Regions from separate parts of the Vannielia litorea genome, predicted to be linked through region 1. Evidence: riboswitches for the same ligand, from Rfam matches in the RefSeq annotation. Region 1 holds a riboswitch; the other holds the start of a gene.
What was found. Region 1 has a riboswitch for thiamine pyrophosphate ahead of KUV38_RS17450 (thiamine ABC transporter substrate binding subunit). Riboswitches for the same ligand answer to the same signal wherever they lie in the genome.
Positions count from the first base shown of each region.

Region 2: another riboswitch for thiamine pyrophosphate. It lies ahead of KUV38_RS13875 (YkoF family thiamine/hydroxymethylpyrimidine-binding protein); the one in region 1 lies ahead of KUV38_RS17450 (thiamine ABC transporter substrate binding subunit).

Region 1 is NZ_JAHVJR010000002.1:410,768-418,140, reverse strand. It holds gene KUV38_RS17470 (DMT family transporter) at 6-887, shown strand; gene KUV38_RS17465 (glutathione S-transferase family protein) at 889-1,488, opposite strand; gene aroC (chorismate synthase) at 1,578-2,681, opposite strand; gene KUV38_RS17455 (hypothetical protein) at 3,061-3,819, opposite strand; TPP riboswitch at 3,939-4,050, shown strand; gene KUV38_RS17450 (thiamine ABC transporter substrate binding subunit) at 4,088-5,062, shown strand; gene KUV38_RS17445 (thiamine/thiamine pyrophosphate ABC transporter permease ThiP) at 5,038-6,585, shown strand; gene KUV38_RS17440 (ATP-binding cassette domain-containing protein) at 6,572-7,264, shown strand.
Region 2 is NZ_JAHVJR010000001.1:2,826,144-2,833,516, forward strand. It holds gene KUV38_RS13860 (ABC transporter substrate-binding protein) at 55-1,035, opposite strand; gene KUV38_RS13865 (ABC transporter ATP-binding protein) at 1,032-1,772, opposite strand; gene KUV38_RS13870 (ABC transporter permease) at 1,759-2,523, opposite strand; gene KUV38_RS13875 (YkoF family thiamine/hydroxymethylpyrimidine-binding protein) at 2,576-3,187, opposite strand; TPP riboswitch at 3,178-3,284, opposite strand; gene KUV38_RS13880 (AMP-binding protein) at 3,439-5,160, shown strand; gene KUV38_RS13885 (enoyl-CoA hydratase/isomerase family protein) at 5,157-5,966, shown strand; gene KUV38_RS13890 (SDR family NAD(P)-dependent oxidoreductase) at 5,968-6,864, shown strand; gene KUV38_RS13895 (MarR family winged helix-turn-helix transcriptional regulator) at 6,875-7,366, opposite strand; gene KUV38_RS13900 (TRAP transporter large permease) at 7,363-7,373, opposite strand, start outside.

The DNA of each region.
Region 1 (7,373 bases):
TGAATATGGATATCCGCGCAATCTTCATGGGGCTGACTTTTGCCTTCATCTGGTCGTCGGCCTTTACCTCGGCGCGGATCATCGTCACCGCCGCCCCGCCGCTGGCAGTCAGCTCGATCCGGTTCTTTCTGGCGGGCTGCATCGCGCTGCTGATCGCGCGGGCGCTGGGGCAGAGCTTCAACCTCACGCGCGGCCAATGGCGCGCGACGATCATCTTCGGCGTCTGCCAGAATGCGCTCTATCTTGGCCTGAACTTCATCGCCATGCAATGGGTCGAGGCCGGGCTGGCGGCGATCATCGCCTCCTCCATGCCGCTGCTTGTGGGCCTGATCGGCTGGGTCGCACTGGGCGATCGGCTGCCGCGCGTCGGCGTGCTGGGCCTCGTGCTTGGCTTCGGCGGGGTGCTGCTGATCATGGGCGCGCGGCTTGAGGCGGGCGTGAGCCTGCCCGGCGTGGCGCTTTGCGTGGTGGCGGCCCTTGCGCTGGCGGTGGCCACGCTGGCCCTGCGCGGCGCCTCCGGCGGCGGCGGCAACCTCATGGTCGTCGTCGGCTACCAGATGCTCATCGGCGGGGCCTGCCTGATCCTGCCCTCCGCCCTCTTCGAGACGTGGGAATACACCCCCAGCACCTCGCTCCTGCTGGCCTTCCTCTACACCGTCTTCGTCCCCGGCCTGCTGGCGACCTGGATCTGGTTCCTGCTGGTGGGGCGGATCGGGGCGGTGAAGGCCGCCACGTTCCACTTTCTGAACCCGTTCTTCGGCGTGCTGGTCGCCTGGATCTTCCTCGATGAGCGTATCGGCCCGCTCGATATTGCGGGCGTCGCCATCATCGCCGTGGGCATCCTGCTGGTGCAGCTCGCCAAGGTCGCCAAGAAGGCCGAGGGCTGACCTACGCGCGCTCCCGCGCCACCACGGCCTGCACCGCCGGGCGGGCGTTGACCCGGTCGAACCATGCCTCGATCACCGGCACCTTGGGCAGCCAGTCGCGGTTCCACTGGTAGGGCGAGGCCATGATCAGGTCGGCCGCCGAAAAGCCGCTTTCGAGCAGGTAGTCCTGCCCCTCCAGCGCCGCTTCCATTCGCGCGGTCATGGCCCCCATATCGCGATAGGTGGTCACCCAGATCGGGTTGTCCGCCACCTCGCAGACCATCCCCATGATCAGCGGCTCCACCACGCCCGCGTAATAGGCCAGCCACATCAGGAACGGCCCTCTCTCGGGGTGGCCGGGCGGCACTGCTGTGGGCGCATCGGGGAAGAGCTCGGAGAGCAGCGCGAGGATCGCGGCACGTTCCGTCACCAGCGTTCCGTCCACCTCCAGTGCGGGCACTTTCTTTTCGGGGTGGGGGTTGTCGGCGTCCGGCCCGCCGGAGCCATCCTGCCGCGCAACAGAGACGATTTTCGTCTCTATTTCTGCGGAAAGGCCCATTTCTTCGATTGCCATGGCAACGGTGCCGCTGCGGGAATGTGCTGAATGGTAGAATCTGATCATGACTGTCTCCTGTGTCTGCCGCCTCCCTAGCAGAGCCCACCTGACAGGGTTGTGTCAGGAGCGCTGGCAGGATCGGCGACAGGAGGCAGTCAGCCGATCTTGCCGGGCAATCCTTCGCCCACCTGCCCGCGATGCAGCAGGATGTGATCGAGCAGCACGCAGGCCATCATCGCCTCGCCCACCGGCACCGCGCGGATGCCCACGCAGGGGTCGTGCCGGCCCTTGGTGATGATCTCGGTCTCCTCGCCCGCCTTGTTTATCGTCCGCCGCGGCTTGAGGATCGAACTTGTCGGCTTCACCGCGAAACGCACCACGATGTCCTGCCCGGTCGAGATACCGCCGAGAATGCCGCCCGCGTGGTTGGAGCTATAGACGGGCCCGCCCTGGCTCATGCTGATCTCGTCGGCATTCGCCTCACCGGTGAGCCGCGCAGCGGCGAAACCGTCACCGATCTCCACGCCCTTCACCGCGTTGATGCTCATCATCGCGGCGGCAAGATCGGTGTCGAGCTTGCCATAGACGGGCGCGCCAAGCCCCGCAGGGGCGCCCGAGGCCACAACCTCGATCACCGCGCCCACCGAGTTGCCGCTCTTGCGCAACTCGTCGAGGTATCCGGCCCACTCTTCCGCAGCCTGTGCGTCAGGGGTCCAAAAAGGGTTCTGGTCGATCTGGGCCATGTCGTAGCGGGCCGGGTCGGCGGCACGGTTGCCCATGCTCACCATGAACCCCTTGATCGAAAGCGACGGCGCCAGCTTGGCCAGCGCATTCCGGGCCAGCCCGCCCGCCGCCACCCGCGCCGCGGTTTCCCGCGCCGAGGAGCGGCCGCCGCCGCGATAGTCCCTGATCCCGTATTTCTGCCAATAGGTGATATCGGCATGGCCCGGCCGGAACTTCTCGGCAATGTCGCCATAGTCCTTCGAGCGCTGGTCGGTGTTGCGGATCATCAGCTGCACCGGTGTTCCGGTGGTCACACCCTCGAACACGCCCGAAAGGATCTCCACCTGATCCGGCTCGCGCCGCTGTGTGGTGTATTTGTTCTGCCCCGGCTTGCGCTTGTCGAGCCAGACCTGCAGCTGATCCGCTGTCACCGGCACGCCCGGCGGGCAGCCATCGACGGTGCAGCCAAGGGCAGGCCCGTGGCTCTCGCCCCAAGTGGTGACGCGGAAGAGGTGGCCGAATGTGTTGAGGCTCATGGGCAGGGCTCCTTTGGCAGCAAGGAGTTACCCAAGGCGCGGCGCGGTGCCAAGGAGAAACAAACCGGCAGGAGCCCGGGACAATCAATGATGACAATGCCACCGCCCAGCTCTTTCAGAGGCCCCCGGTGGCATATTGGGGGGCCCGAGCTCCTGCCGATTCAGTTCAGCAACGAACCCCCGGTAACCATGGGGGCATCGTAACCACACTGGTCGTTGCGAGGCGCTTGGAGCGCCTTCGTTATGTCAGAGAACATACCACAACCCGGCGCGAACCGTTTCGCATTTCGCGCCAATCCGCACGCGGCGGCGGGAATGTTGCAGATGGGTTACGCTGGGTTAACTTCGGATAACACCCTATAAAAGCGAGTGATTTTCCTTACGGCAACGGAAGGTTGTGAAGCACCCCGCGGCGCGAGGAGAACTCCGGCCGCGCCGCACGCCGCCCGTCGAGCGGAATGGTGATGCCAACGGCCACCCAGTTTTCGCGCTTGTCCAGCAGGTCAAAATGATGCTGCCCGGCGGCGACCGAGAGCTGTATCTCGCGCCCCGAGCCGGGCATTTCCAGCCATGTGTCGACCCCGAGGGCGAGGCGGTAGAAATCCTGATCGCCCGAGGCGAGGTTGGCGGTGTCTTTCAGGAAGGCACCATAGGCCGAGACCGGCCCCTGCCCGGTGTACCCCACCCGCAGGCCCTTGTTGGTGGCATAGCCCTCATCGCCCAGCACGCCGCCCCGGGTCTCGCCAAACCACAGCTCGCCGCCCCAGCCGGAGGCGGTCTGCACTGCGGCCTCGACCCCCAGCGCATAGGCCCCGCCGCCCTCGCTCTGGCTGCCGAGCCAGAGATAGGGGCCAAGCGCCACCCAGCTGGCGGGCCGCGCGGAGGCATGCACCAGCACCCCGGCGGCTGTCAGGCTCTCAGACCCGGCCTCGGTGGTGGAGAGCGAGAGGTCTACCGCCAGCTCGCCCCAGCCCAGCCCATAGATCGCGCGGGCTTCGCCGGTGAGGCCAAGGTAGTCCCCCGCCGGATGTCCGCCGCCCTCCAGCGTAACGCCGAAGGACTCAAAGCCAGTGGCCTGCTGCGCGGCGGCGGGCAGCGGCAGAAGACAGGCCAGTGCGAGGGCGATTGGGCGGATCATGTCGGTCTCCATTGAACAGTCACAAATGCTAGGCCGCGCGCATCAAAAGGGAAGGCCCGGGCGTGCCGCAGCGCAGCATCTGTGACCTCCTTGCCATTGCACCGCACCGCTCTATGCTGCGCCTCACCTCGGGGTGCCCCAGCAGTGGGGCTGAGATGCCGGCCAAGCGCCCGCGAACCCGTCGAACCTGAACCGGCTAGAACCGGCGGAGGGAAGGTTTCGAGTCCCCTCGATTGCCCGCTCCGTCCGCATGCAATGGAGGATACCCATGAAGACCCCCCTCATCGCCGCGGGATTTGCCCTTGTCGCCAGCATGGCGACGGCGGAAACCCTGACGGTCTATGCCCCTGACTACTTCGCCAGCGAGTGGGGCCCCGGCCCCGCGATCAAAACCGCCTTCGAGGCCGAGTGCAGCTGCGAGCTTGAGTTTGTCACCGGCGACGTGCTGCCGCGCATCCTGCTGGAGGGCGCCCGCAGCGAGGCCGATGTCGCCATCGGCCTGAGCCAGGATGAAATGGCCCGCGCCGCCGCCTCCGGCCTCTTCGCCGCCCATGGGCAGGATGTTTCGACCCTGACCATGCCCGTTTCGTGGGAGGATGACACCTTCCTGCCGTTCGACTGGAGCCACCTCGCCTTCATCTACGACCAGCGCACCGAGACCCCGCCAACCAGCTTCGAGGCGCTGCTGGCCATGCCCGATGACACCCGCATCGTCATTCAAGACCCACGCGCCTCTGCCGCCGGGCTGGCGCTGGTGATGTGGGTCGAGGAGCTTTACGGCGACAAGGCGGGCGAGGCCTGGGCGCGGCTGGCGCCCAAGATCCTCACTGTCACCAAGGGCTGGAGCGAGGCCTATGGCATGTTCACCGAGGGCGAGGCCGACATGGTGCTGAGCTACACCACCTCGCCCGCCTATCACATCATGGCCGAGGGCGATGAGAGCAAGAAGGCGGCGATCTTCGAAGAGGGCAACTACCTCTACGTCGAACTGGCCGCGCAGCTTGTCGGCACCGACCAGCCCGACCTTGCGCAGCGCTTCATGGATTTCATCCTGAGCGACGGTTTCCAGACGGCCATCCCCGAGGGCAACTGGAGCTTCCCGGCCAAGCTGGACGCCGAGAAACTGCCCGAAACCTTCCGCACCCTCCCGGTGCCGGACAAGGCGCTCTACGTCGATGCCGAGACGGCAGAGGCCATGCGCGATGAGGCCATCGAAACGTGGCGGCAGGGTCTCAGCCAGTAACCCGCAGCCTCGCCGCGCTCGCGGCGGCGCTCGTGCTGGCGGTCACGCTGGGCACGCTCGCCGCCGTGGCATGGCGGGCCGAGGGCTTTGCCGGGGTCGGGCCTGCGGCGCGCGATGCGCTCTGGTTCACCCTCTGGCAGGCCGTGGTTTCGGCCAGCCTCAGCGTGATTCTTGCCGTCCCGGTGGCCCGCGCCCTCGCCCGGCGGCGCTTTCGCGGCCGGGGGGCGGTGATCACCCTCATGGGCGCCCCCTTCATCCTCCCCACCATAGTCGCCGTACTGGGCCTCGTCGCCGTCTTCGGGCGCTCCGGCGTGGTCAACGTGGCACTCCGGGCGCTTGGCCTGCCCGAGGTCAGCCCCTACGGCGCGCAGGGGGTGATTCTGGCCCATGTCTTCTTCAACCTGCCTTTGGCGGTGCGCCTCGTGCTGCAAGGCTGGCTCTCGATCCCTGCCGAACGCTTCCGCCTCGCCGCCTCGCTGGGCATGGAGGCAGGCGCGGTGCAGCGCGCGCTGGAGTGGCCCATGCTCCGCAGCGTGCTGCCCGGCGCATGGCTACTGATCTTCGCCCTCTGCCTCACCAGCTTTGCCGTGGCGCTGGCCTTGGGCGGCGGGCCGGGCGCCACCACCGTCGAACTGGCGATCTACCAGGCCTTCCGGTTTGACTATGACCTTGGCGCCGCCTCGGTACTCGGCCTCGTGCAATTCGCCCTCGCGGGCGTCGCCGCCGCGCTGGCTTGGGGCCTCGCGCGGCCTGCCGTCTTTGCCGGGGGGCTGGGCGGCGTGGTGCGCCGCTGGGATGGCGGCGGCTGGTTGCGCCTGCAGGATGCCACGGTGATCGCGCTCGCCGCGCTCTTCCTGCTCGCACCGCTGCTGGCCGTGGGCCTGCGTGGCGTGGCAGGCCTCGCCGAGATGCCCGCCGCTGTCTGGTGGGCCGCGCTGCGCTCGATCCTCGTGGCCCTCGCCTCCGCCGCGCTCTGTCTCGCCCTCGCCCTGCCAATGGCGCTCGCCGCCCGGCGCGGGCTTTGGGTGCAGCTTGTCGGCGTGCTGCCCATCGCCGCCTCGCCGCTGGTGATTGGCACCGGCCTCTTCATCCTCAGCTACCGCTGGGTCCGCCCCGATGAGATCGCGCTGGCGGTGACCGCCCTCGTCAACGCGGTTCTGGCCCTGCCGTTCGCCCTCGCCGCGCTGGTGCCCGCCGCGCGCGAGATGCGCGCAGGCTCCGGGCGGCTGGCCGACAGCCTCGGCATGAGTGGCTGGGCGCGGATGCGGCTGGTCACCCTTCCTGTCCTCCGCCGCCCCATCGGCTTTGCCCTCGGCCTCGCCGCCGCGCTCTCGATGGGCGACCTCGGGGTGATCGCGCTTTTTGCAGATGGCGACACCGCCACCCTGCCGCTGCAACTCTACCGCCTGATGGCCTCCTACCGGATCGATCAGGCGGCAGGCGCGGCGTTGCTGCTTCTGGCCCTCTCGCTGGCGCTGTTCTGGGGATTCGATCGGGGAGGGCGCGCAAATGCTGGCGCTTGAAGGGCTGCGGCTCACGCAGGGCAGTTTCACCCTCACCGCCGATTGGGCCTTGCCCCCCGGCGCCCGCGCGGCGGTCATCGGCCCCTCCGGCGCGGGCAAATCGACCCTGCTGATGGGCATCGCGGGCTTCGTAGAGCCTGCGGCGGGCCGGGTGCTCTGGGACGGCGCCGAGATCAGCGCCCTGCCGCCCGGCGCGCGGCCCGTCAGCGTACTGTTTCAGGAAGAGAACCTCTTCGGCCACCTCAGCGTGGCCCGCAACACCGGCCTCGGCCTGCGGCCCGACCTGCGGCTCTCTGCCGAGGAGCTGCGGCACGTCGAGGCGGCGCTGGACCGCGTCGGGCTGGGGGGCATGGGCAACCGGCTCCCACGCGCGCTGAGCGGCGGCCAGCGCAGCCGCGTGGCCCTCGCCCGCGTGCTCCTCCGCGCCCGCCCGGTGCTGCTGCTCGATGAGCCTTTCGCCGCGCTGGGGCCTGCGCTGAAACGCGAGATGCTGGCGCTGGTGGAGGAAATCGCGGGCGACGCGGGGGCCACGGTCCTGATGGTCACCCACGACCCCGCCGATGCCCGCGCCTTCGCCGGGCAAACCGTGGTGGTCGCCAATGGTCAGGCCGCCCCGCCGGTCGAGACCGGCCCGCTGCTCGATGATCCGCCCGAGGCGCTGCGGGCCTATCTAGGGTAGCTCGTCATCGGCCCCTGGCCATTCCTCGCCACTGCGAAGACGCCTCGAAGGGCGGATGAGCAACCCCCCAAACGACGAAGGCGCGAACCTTGCGGTCCGCGCCTTTTTG
Region 2 (7,373 bases), on a different contig from region 1:
CCAAGCTTTTGGAAACGCGGGGGAGTTCCCGCTGGCCGGGTATTGGGCCGGATGTTACTCCGTCATCCAGCCTTGGTCGAACCAGCCCGACACATCGCCCGGCCAGTCGAGCGCCGCGCCGCCCGGACCTTTCAGCACGCCGCTATCGAAGAGAAACCGGGCCATTGTGGCAAAGCGCTCCTTGTCGATGGTACCGACGGGCGTGGAGCCCGCCTTGATGTAGGCCCCTTCGGCGAGCGCGGCCATGGAGCCGCGCACCAGTTCGGGGTTCTGGAACTCGCCCGCGCCGATCAGCAACTCGGCGGCCTGGTCGGGGTTTTCGGCGGCCCATTGGTAGCCCTGTTGGGTGGCCGCCATGAAGGCTTTCACTTGCTGCGGGTCTTGCGCAAGCTTTGCCAAGGTGGTGCCGATGTAGCCGTTCTGCTGATCGGGCACCCCGTAGTCGGCATAGGTGAAGTGCTTCTGCTCGCGGCCCAGAAGCTCGCCGTTCACGCCCTCCCATGTGGCGACCTCCAGCGTGAAGTCGACCGCGCCGCTGGCCAGCGCCTCGTAGGCGCCGGTGCCCATCGTCACGGTGTCATATTCCGCCGTACCGCCGTCGGCCTCGATCATGGTGGTTATCAACGCATCCTCCCAAGCCGAGCCGAAGCCTGCATAGATCTTGCCCTCTAGGTCGGCGGGGCGGGTAATGGCCTCGTTGCTGGCGTTGAATACCAGCCGCCCGTTCTCGCGCTGCATGGTGGCCCAGAGCGCGACGATATCGGCCCCGGCGGCCTTGGCGCTCATGAAGCCGAGCGAGGTCATGTAGGCGTAGTCCGCCGCACCGGCGGCGAGGACGGCGGTGGAGGCGCTGTCGGAATAGGGCAGAAGCTCCACCTCCAGCCCGGCGGCCTCGTAGAAGCCCTTCTCCTGCGCGACGACGAGGCCGATGTGATTGGTGTTCAGTGTCCAGTCGAGCGCGATGGTGACGCTTTCCTGCGCCTGCGCGGCGGCGGGTAGGGCGAGGCAGGCGGCGAGGATGGAAAGCAGTTTCATGGGGTGTCCTCCAGGAGCAGGGATTTGAGCAGCGCGCGGGTGTCGGCCAGGCTGGGCTCGGTGCGGGCGCTGCGGGGGGTGGTGAGCGGGATGTCGGAGATGATGCGCCCGGTGCGGGCGGACATGACGAGCAAGCGGTCGGCCATTTGGGTGGCCTCGTAGAGGTCATGCGTGACCATCAGTACGCCGCGCGGGTGCTCGGCGAGGCGGTCGCAGAGCCAGTGCTGCATCCGCAGGCGGGTGACGGCGTCGAGGGCGGAGAAGGGCTCGTCGAGCAGCAGGAAGCGGCTCTGCTGCACCATAGTGCGCAGAAAGGCGGCGCGTTGGCGCATGCCGCCGGAGAGCTGGTCGGGGAAGCTGGCCTCGTGTCCGGCAAGACCGAAGGGCGCGAAGAGCGGCAGCACGCGGGCGCGGGCGGCCCGGCGGGACAGGCCTGCGATCTCGAGCCCGAGGGCGGCGTTTTCGGCGACGGTGAGCCAGGGGAAGAGCGTGTCTTGTTGGGGCTGGTATGCGAGCGCGGGGGATGGGGCGGCGAGCGGGTCGCCCTCAAGGGTGGCGGTGCCGGCTGCGGAGAGTTCGGGCTGCAGGACGCCGGAGAGCCATTTGACGATCGAGCTTTTGCCGCAGCCCGAAGGGCCTATGAGGCAGGTGATCGTGCCCTCGGTGAGGGCAAGGGTGATGTCCTCGACCAGAAGGCGCGGGCCTGTGCGGATGGTGAGGCCCTCAACCCGCAGCATCGACAGCCCTCCGGTAGCGCCGCCCGGTGGCGCGGTCGATCAGGTGCAGGAGGCCCAGCAGAAGGAGGGTGAGCGTGGCGGAGAGCACAACGGCGGCGAGCACGAGATCGGCGCGGAAGTTGTTCTTGGCAGTCAGAATGTAGATCCCCAGCCCCTGCCGCGCACCTGCGTATTCGGCAAAGATGGTGGCGACGATGGCATAGGTGGCGGAGATCCTCAGGCCGTTGAAGAAGTGGGACCGGGCCACAGGGAGGGCGGCGCGGCGGAAGACCTGTGCGCGACCGGCGCCCATGGAGGCGAGTTGATCGCGGTAGGCCTGCGGCAGGCGGGCGTATCCGGCGAGCAGGCTGACCAGCACCGGGAAGAAGGTGACGAGGATCACCAGCAGCACCTTGGGGAGCAGGCCGAAGCCGAACCAGAGCACCATCAGCGGGGCCAGCGCGACGATCGGCACCGTCTGGCTGGCGACCAGCAGCGGGAAGAGGCCGCGCCGGAGCCAGGGTATGAAGTGGAGGGCGACCGAGATGACGAAGGCGAAGCTGACCGAGAGACTGAAGCCGAGGGTCGCCACGCCGAGGGTGGCTGCTGCGTGGCCTGCAAGCGTGGCGCGGTTGACCCAGAGGCCGAGGGCCACGTCGGAGGGTGCAGGCAGGATCAGTGGCGAGACATCGGCCCAGACGCAATAGAGCTGCCAGACCGCCAGGAAGGCGGCGGCAAGGCACAGGCTGGGCAGGGCACGGGTGATCGGCATCGAGACGGTCCGGAGAAAGGCCTTTGCAGGCCGCCCCGAGGGCGGCAGCGGCTCAGCGCAGGCTGGGGCTGTTGGCCGAGGCGGTCAGGTCGATGGTGACATGCCCTTCCGCCGGACCGAACCGCAAGAAGGCCTGCCGGATCGTCTCGAAGACCGCGCCCGCATCGCCCCGGAGCCGGGTGCAGAAGTTCTTGGACTTCAGGAAGGTGCCGGACTGCTTGAGAAAGTCGATGCAGCCGTAGATCTCATCCATGTGCCTGTCCTGCCCCAGCACGTAGAGCGAAAATTGAACGTCGATGCCCACGCCCTGTTCGGGCGCGGATTGCACGGCCTCCAGTGCCAGCGCCTTGCGCTCTTCCAGCCCGAGCGACTGCGCCTTTACCAGCGCCTCGCAGTGGCAGCTCGGATCATCCGGCTCTCCGGGGCAGCCGCGCGAGAGGGTTACATGCATGGTCACATGCTCGGGCCGTCGGGCGGCCTCGGAGAAGAGGTCGCGGATGGCGTCGAGCAGCGGATCGGGCGCGCCGACCATGAGGGTCGACATGTCGTCGGTCTCGATCCGCAGGTCTTTTTCGTAGGGGGAGAGGGCCTTGAGGCCGGTCATGATGACATCCACGAAATCAGACGTCATCGGGTAGAGTGACACTTGCGCGCCAATGAACATGATATCCTCGCTCCGCTGGCATTACCCAGATCAGCTTTGAAGGGTTCACGCAGGCTTGCGCATCTCAGCCCCGTCCGGAGCACCCCTGGTTGATGGCGCGACCGTCGTGGAGCGCGGGAGGAATGTCAAGGCGGGCAAGCGGCTGTTCGCCCTCTTCGCCATTATGTTTGATGTCCAACAAACTTGACAGGTCTGTGCAGGCGGCGCATGAAAGAGCGGCGCGAGCACCGCGCGGCGAGGGAGGAGACAGAATGGGGAACCGGCAGGGAAAGGATGCATGGTGGAGGCCTGATGCCTCGGGGCCTGCACTGGTGGATATGACCCTCGGCGCCTTGCTCGACGAACAGGCCGAGCGCTATGGCGCGCGCCCAGCGGTCCACGTTGATGAACGGGGCGGTGCGCGCAGTACATCTTGGACATATGCCGAGTTGCGACAGGAGGCCGACCTGATCGCACGAGGCCTGATGGCGCAGGGCATCCTTGCGGGCGAGCGAGTTGCAGTGATGGCGCCGAACTGCGCCGAGTGGATATTGCTTGAGTATGCGCTGGCCAAGATCGGCGCAGTGCTGGTGACGGTAAATCCGGCGCTTCTGCAGGAGGAACTGGCATATATCCTCACGCAAGGCCGAGTGGCCGCGCTGGTTTTTGCCCCGCGCCTGCGCAGCAATGATATCAGCGGGCATCTGCTGGGCATCCTGCCCGAACTGGCCACCACCCGCGGAGGCGTGCGGGCGGCGGGAGGCCCCCTGCCCGACCTGCGGCTGCTGATCGGCCTTGGTGAGACGCCTGCGAAGTTTGCGCTGCCCTTCAATGCGTTGCGGGAGGCGGCGAAGACGGTTTCCCCCGAGGCCCTGAGTGAGCGACAGGCCGGAGTGGCCTGCACCGATGTGGCGCAGATCCAATACACAAGCGGCACCACCGGCAAGCCGAAGGGCGCGAAGCTGAGCCACCGCTCGACGTTGAACAATGCCCGGCTGATGGCTGACCGGGGTGGGTTCAGGGCCGAGGACACGTTGCTCTCGGCCATGCCGCTCTTTCACACGGCCGGTTGCGTTTGCAATGTGATGGCCATGCTCGCCTGCGGTGGCCGGGTGGTGACGATGGACACTTTTGATGCAGGGAGGATGCTGGAGCTTTGGCAGGCTCATCGACCCACGATCATCAATGCCGTGCCAACGATGATGACCCGGCTGCTCGGGCATCCGGATGCCGGGGACTATGACATCCGCACCCTGCGGACCGTCTTCACCGGCGGCACCACTATACCACCGAGCCTGATGCACAGCATGCGGGAGTGGACGGGTGGGGAGCCGATGATCATCATGGGCATGACCGAGTGCAGCCCGATCATCACCCAGACCAACCCCGAGGACCCTACGGAAGCGCGGTTCGGCACGGCAGGCACCCCCCTACCCCACACCGAGATCCGCATTGTCGACCCCGAAAGCGGCCGGACCTGCGGCTGGGGCGAGAGCGGGGAGCTTTGCATTCGGGGCTATCTTACCATGGTCGGGTATTTCGACATGCCGGAGAAGACCGCCGAAACCATCGACGCCGATGGCTGGCTGCACTCGGGCGATCTTGCGGAGCTTACCGAGAGCGGGCATCTGCGGATCGTCGGGCGGCTGAAGGACATGATCATTCGGGGCGGCGAGAACGTGTATCCGGCGGAGATAGAGAACTGCCTGCTGGATCATGGCGCTGTGTCGGAGGTGCAGGTCATCGGCGTGCCGGATGCGGATCTCGGCGAAGAGATATGCGCCTTCGTCGTGCCCGCGCCCGGCGCGGAGGCGGACCCGGCGGCATTGCAGGACTTTTGCCGCGCACGCGTAGCCCGCCACAAGATGCCCAAGTACATCGTTCCGATAGAGGCGTTGCCGCTCACCGCCAACGGCAAGGTGCAGAAGTTCGTGCTGCGCGAAGTGGCCACGCGCCGGATCGCGGACGGCTCGCTGCAACCGGTGCGCCAATGACAGTGCCGTTCCTCTTTGAGCGAGAGGGCCATGTGGCCCTGCTCAGCTTCAACCGGCCGGAGAAGCGCAACGCGATCTGCCCGGAAAGCGCCTGCCGGTTCGCCGATGCCATCGCCGAGATCGCGGCGGACGATGAAATCCGCGCAGTGATCCTGACCGGGGCGGGCGACAAGGCGTTTTGCTCTGGTGGCGACCTTGCACAGACCCTTCCGCTGATGTCGGGCGCGCGGGCACCGGAGACGGAGTGGGACAGACGCTTGCTCGATGATCCGAGCATCAACGATCGGATGGCCCTGCGCAGTATCGCCATGCACAAGCCGATTATCGCAGCCGTCAACGGCGACTGCATGGCGGCGGGTATGGAAATTCTGCTCGGCACCGACCTGAGGGTGGCCGTGCCAGAGGCTCGCTTTGCCCTGCCCGAGGCCGCGCGGGGGGTGATCCCCTTTGCCGGTGCGCTGGCGCGCCTGTCGCGACAGATCCCCTATGCAGCGGCGATGGAGATCATGCTGGCGAACGTGCCGATGACGGCGGAGGACGCGTTGAGGCATGGGCTAGTCAACCGCGTCGTGGCCCGGGAGGAGCTGATGGATGCGGCGTGGGAGTTGGCCGAGAGGGTCTCGGCCAATGCGCCGGTGTCGGTGCAGAAGATCAAGGCCACGGTGCTCGCCGCACAGGGCCGACCGCTGGCGGAAGGCTATGCGCTGGAAGACGAGGCCAAGGCCATCGTGATGGCGACCGAAGATGCCCGCGAGGGACCGCGCGCCTTCATGGAAAAACGCAGGCCAGTCTACAGGGGGCGCTGAGATGAGGTTGGCAGGCAAAGTGGCGGTGGTGACCGGTGCGGGCCGGGGCATTGGCCGGGCGATTGCGCTGGATCTGGCACGGGCCGGCGCGGCGGTGGTGGTGAATGATCTCGATGCCGCGACCGCCGAGACGGCTGCCGGAGAGATCATTGCCGAAGGCGGGCAGGCGGTGGCCGTTGCCGCGGAGATCGGGCGCGAGGGCGCGGCGGAGGCCTGCATTGCGGGCGGGGTCGAGGCGTTCGGGCGGTTCGACATTCTCTGCGCCAACGCGGGCGTGCTTCGCGACAGCGTGTTGTGGAAAACCGAGGACGACGCCTTTGACCTTGTGATCCGAACCCATCTGCGCGGCACGTTCCAATGCGGCCGGGCTGCTGCGCGGCACCTGCGCGAGGCGGGGGAAGGTGGCCGGATGATCCTGGTCGGCTCACCTGCCGGGCAGCTCGGCAACTTCGGCCAGACGGCCTATTCGGCTGCCAAGGCCGGGATTGCGGCGATGGCGCGGACATGGGCGGCGGAGTTGGGGCGGGCGGGGGTATCAGTCAACGCGATCATCCCCACGGCGCTGACGCGGATGACAGCGGAGATTCCGGCCTTCGCGCCCCATGTGGCAGCGATGGAGCGGGGCGAGCCGCTGCCCGAGCGACTGCGGGCCGAGTTCGGCATGGGGCTGCCGGAGGATATTGCGCCGCTGGCGGTGTTTCTGGCCTCCGGAGCCGGCGGCGGGATCACCGGGCAGTGCCTCGGCATTGGGGGCGACCGGCTGGCGCTCTGGTCGCATCCGGCAGAACTGCGAGTGGATCTGCGCAAGGGCGGCTGGACGGCGGGGGCGATTGCGGAGGCTTGGCCCCATCTTTCGGAGGGGGCGGTGCAGCCCTACGGCATACCCCTGGGTCTGTGAGGGCCGGGTCTCACTTTGGTCCGGCTGAAACCGACCGGAGGTTCTCACCCACGCGTTCGAGGCTGGAAATCAGCTGCTCCCGCTCGGCATCCGATAGCCCCTCGGTGATAGCGGCCTCGTGCTCGGCCACGAGCTGTTCGAGTTGCCCGAGCCGCTCCCGCCCGGTTTCGGTCAGAAACACCCGGCGTACGCGTTTGTCCTGCGGGGTCGATTTGCGTTCGACCCAACCTTCTCGGGTTAGGCCCTCAAGGATCGGCACAAGGCTGGATCGGTCCAGAAAAATCGCCTCGGCAAGGCGGGTTTGTGGAATGCCGGGGTTGGCTTCGATCAGTTTGAGCATCCCGAAGTATCGCGGCGCGGAGCCGAAGCCTTCGACCCGCTGCTCGAAGATCTTGTAGGACGCGATCTGCAATAGGCGAATGCGATAGGAGACCGATCGCGACAGAAGCTCCGGCTCGACCACCTCGGCCACGTCCCGCATGACCGGCGCGCGCGCGCTCATTTCATGC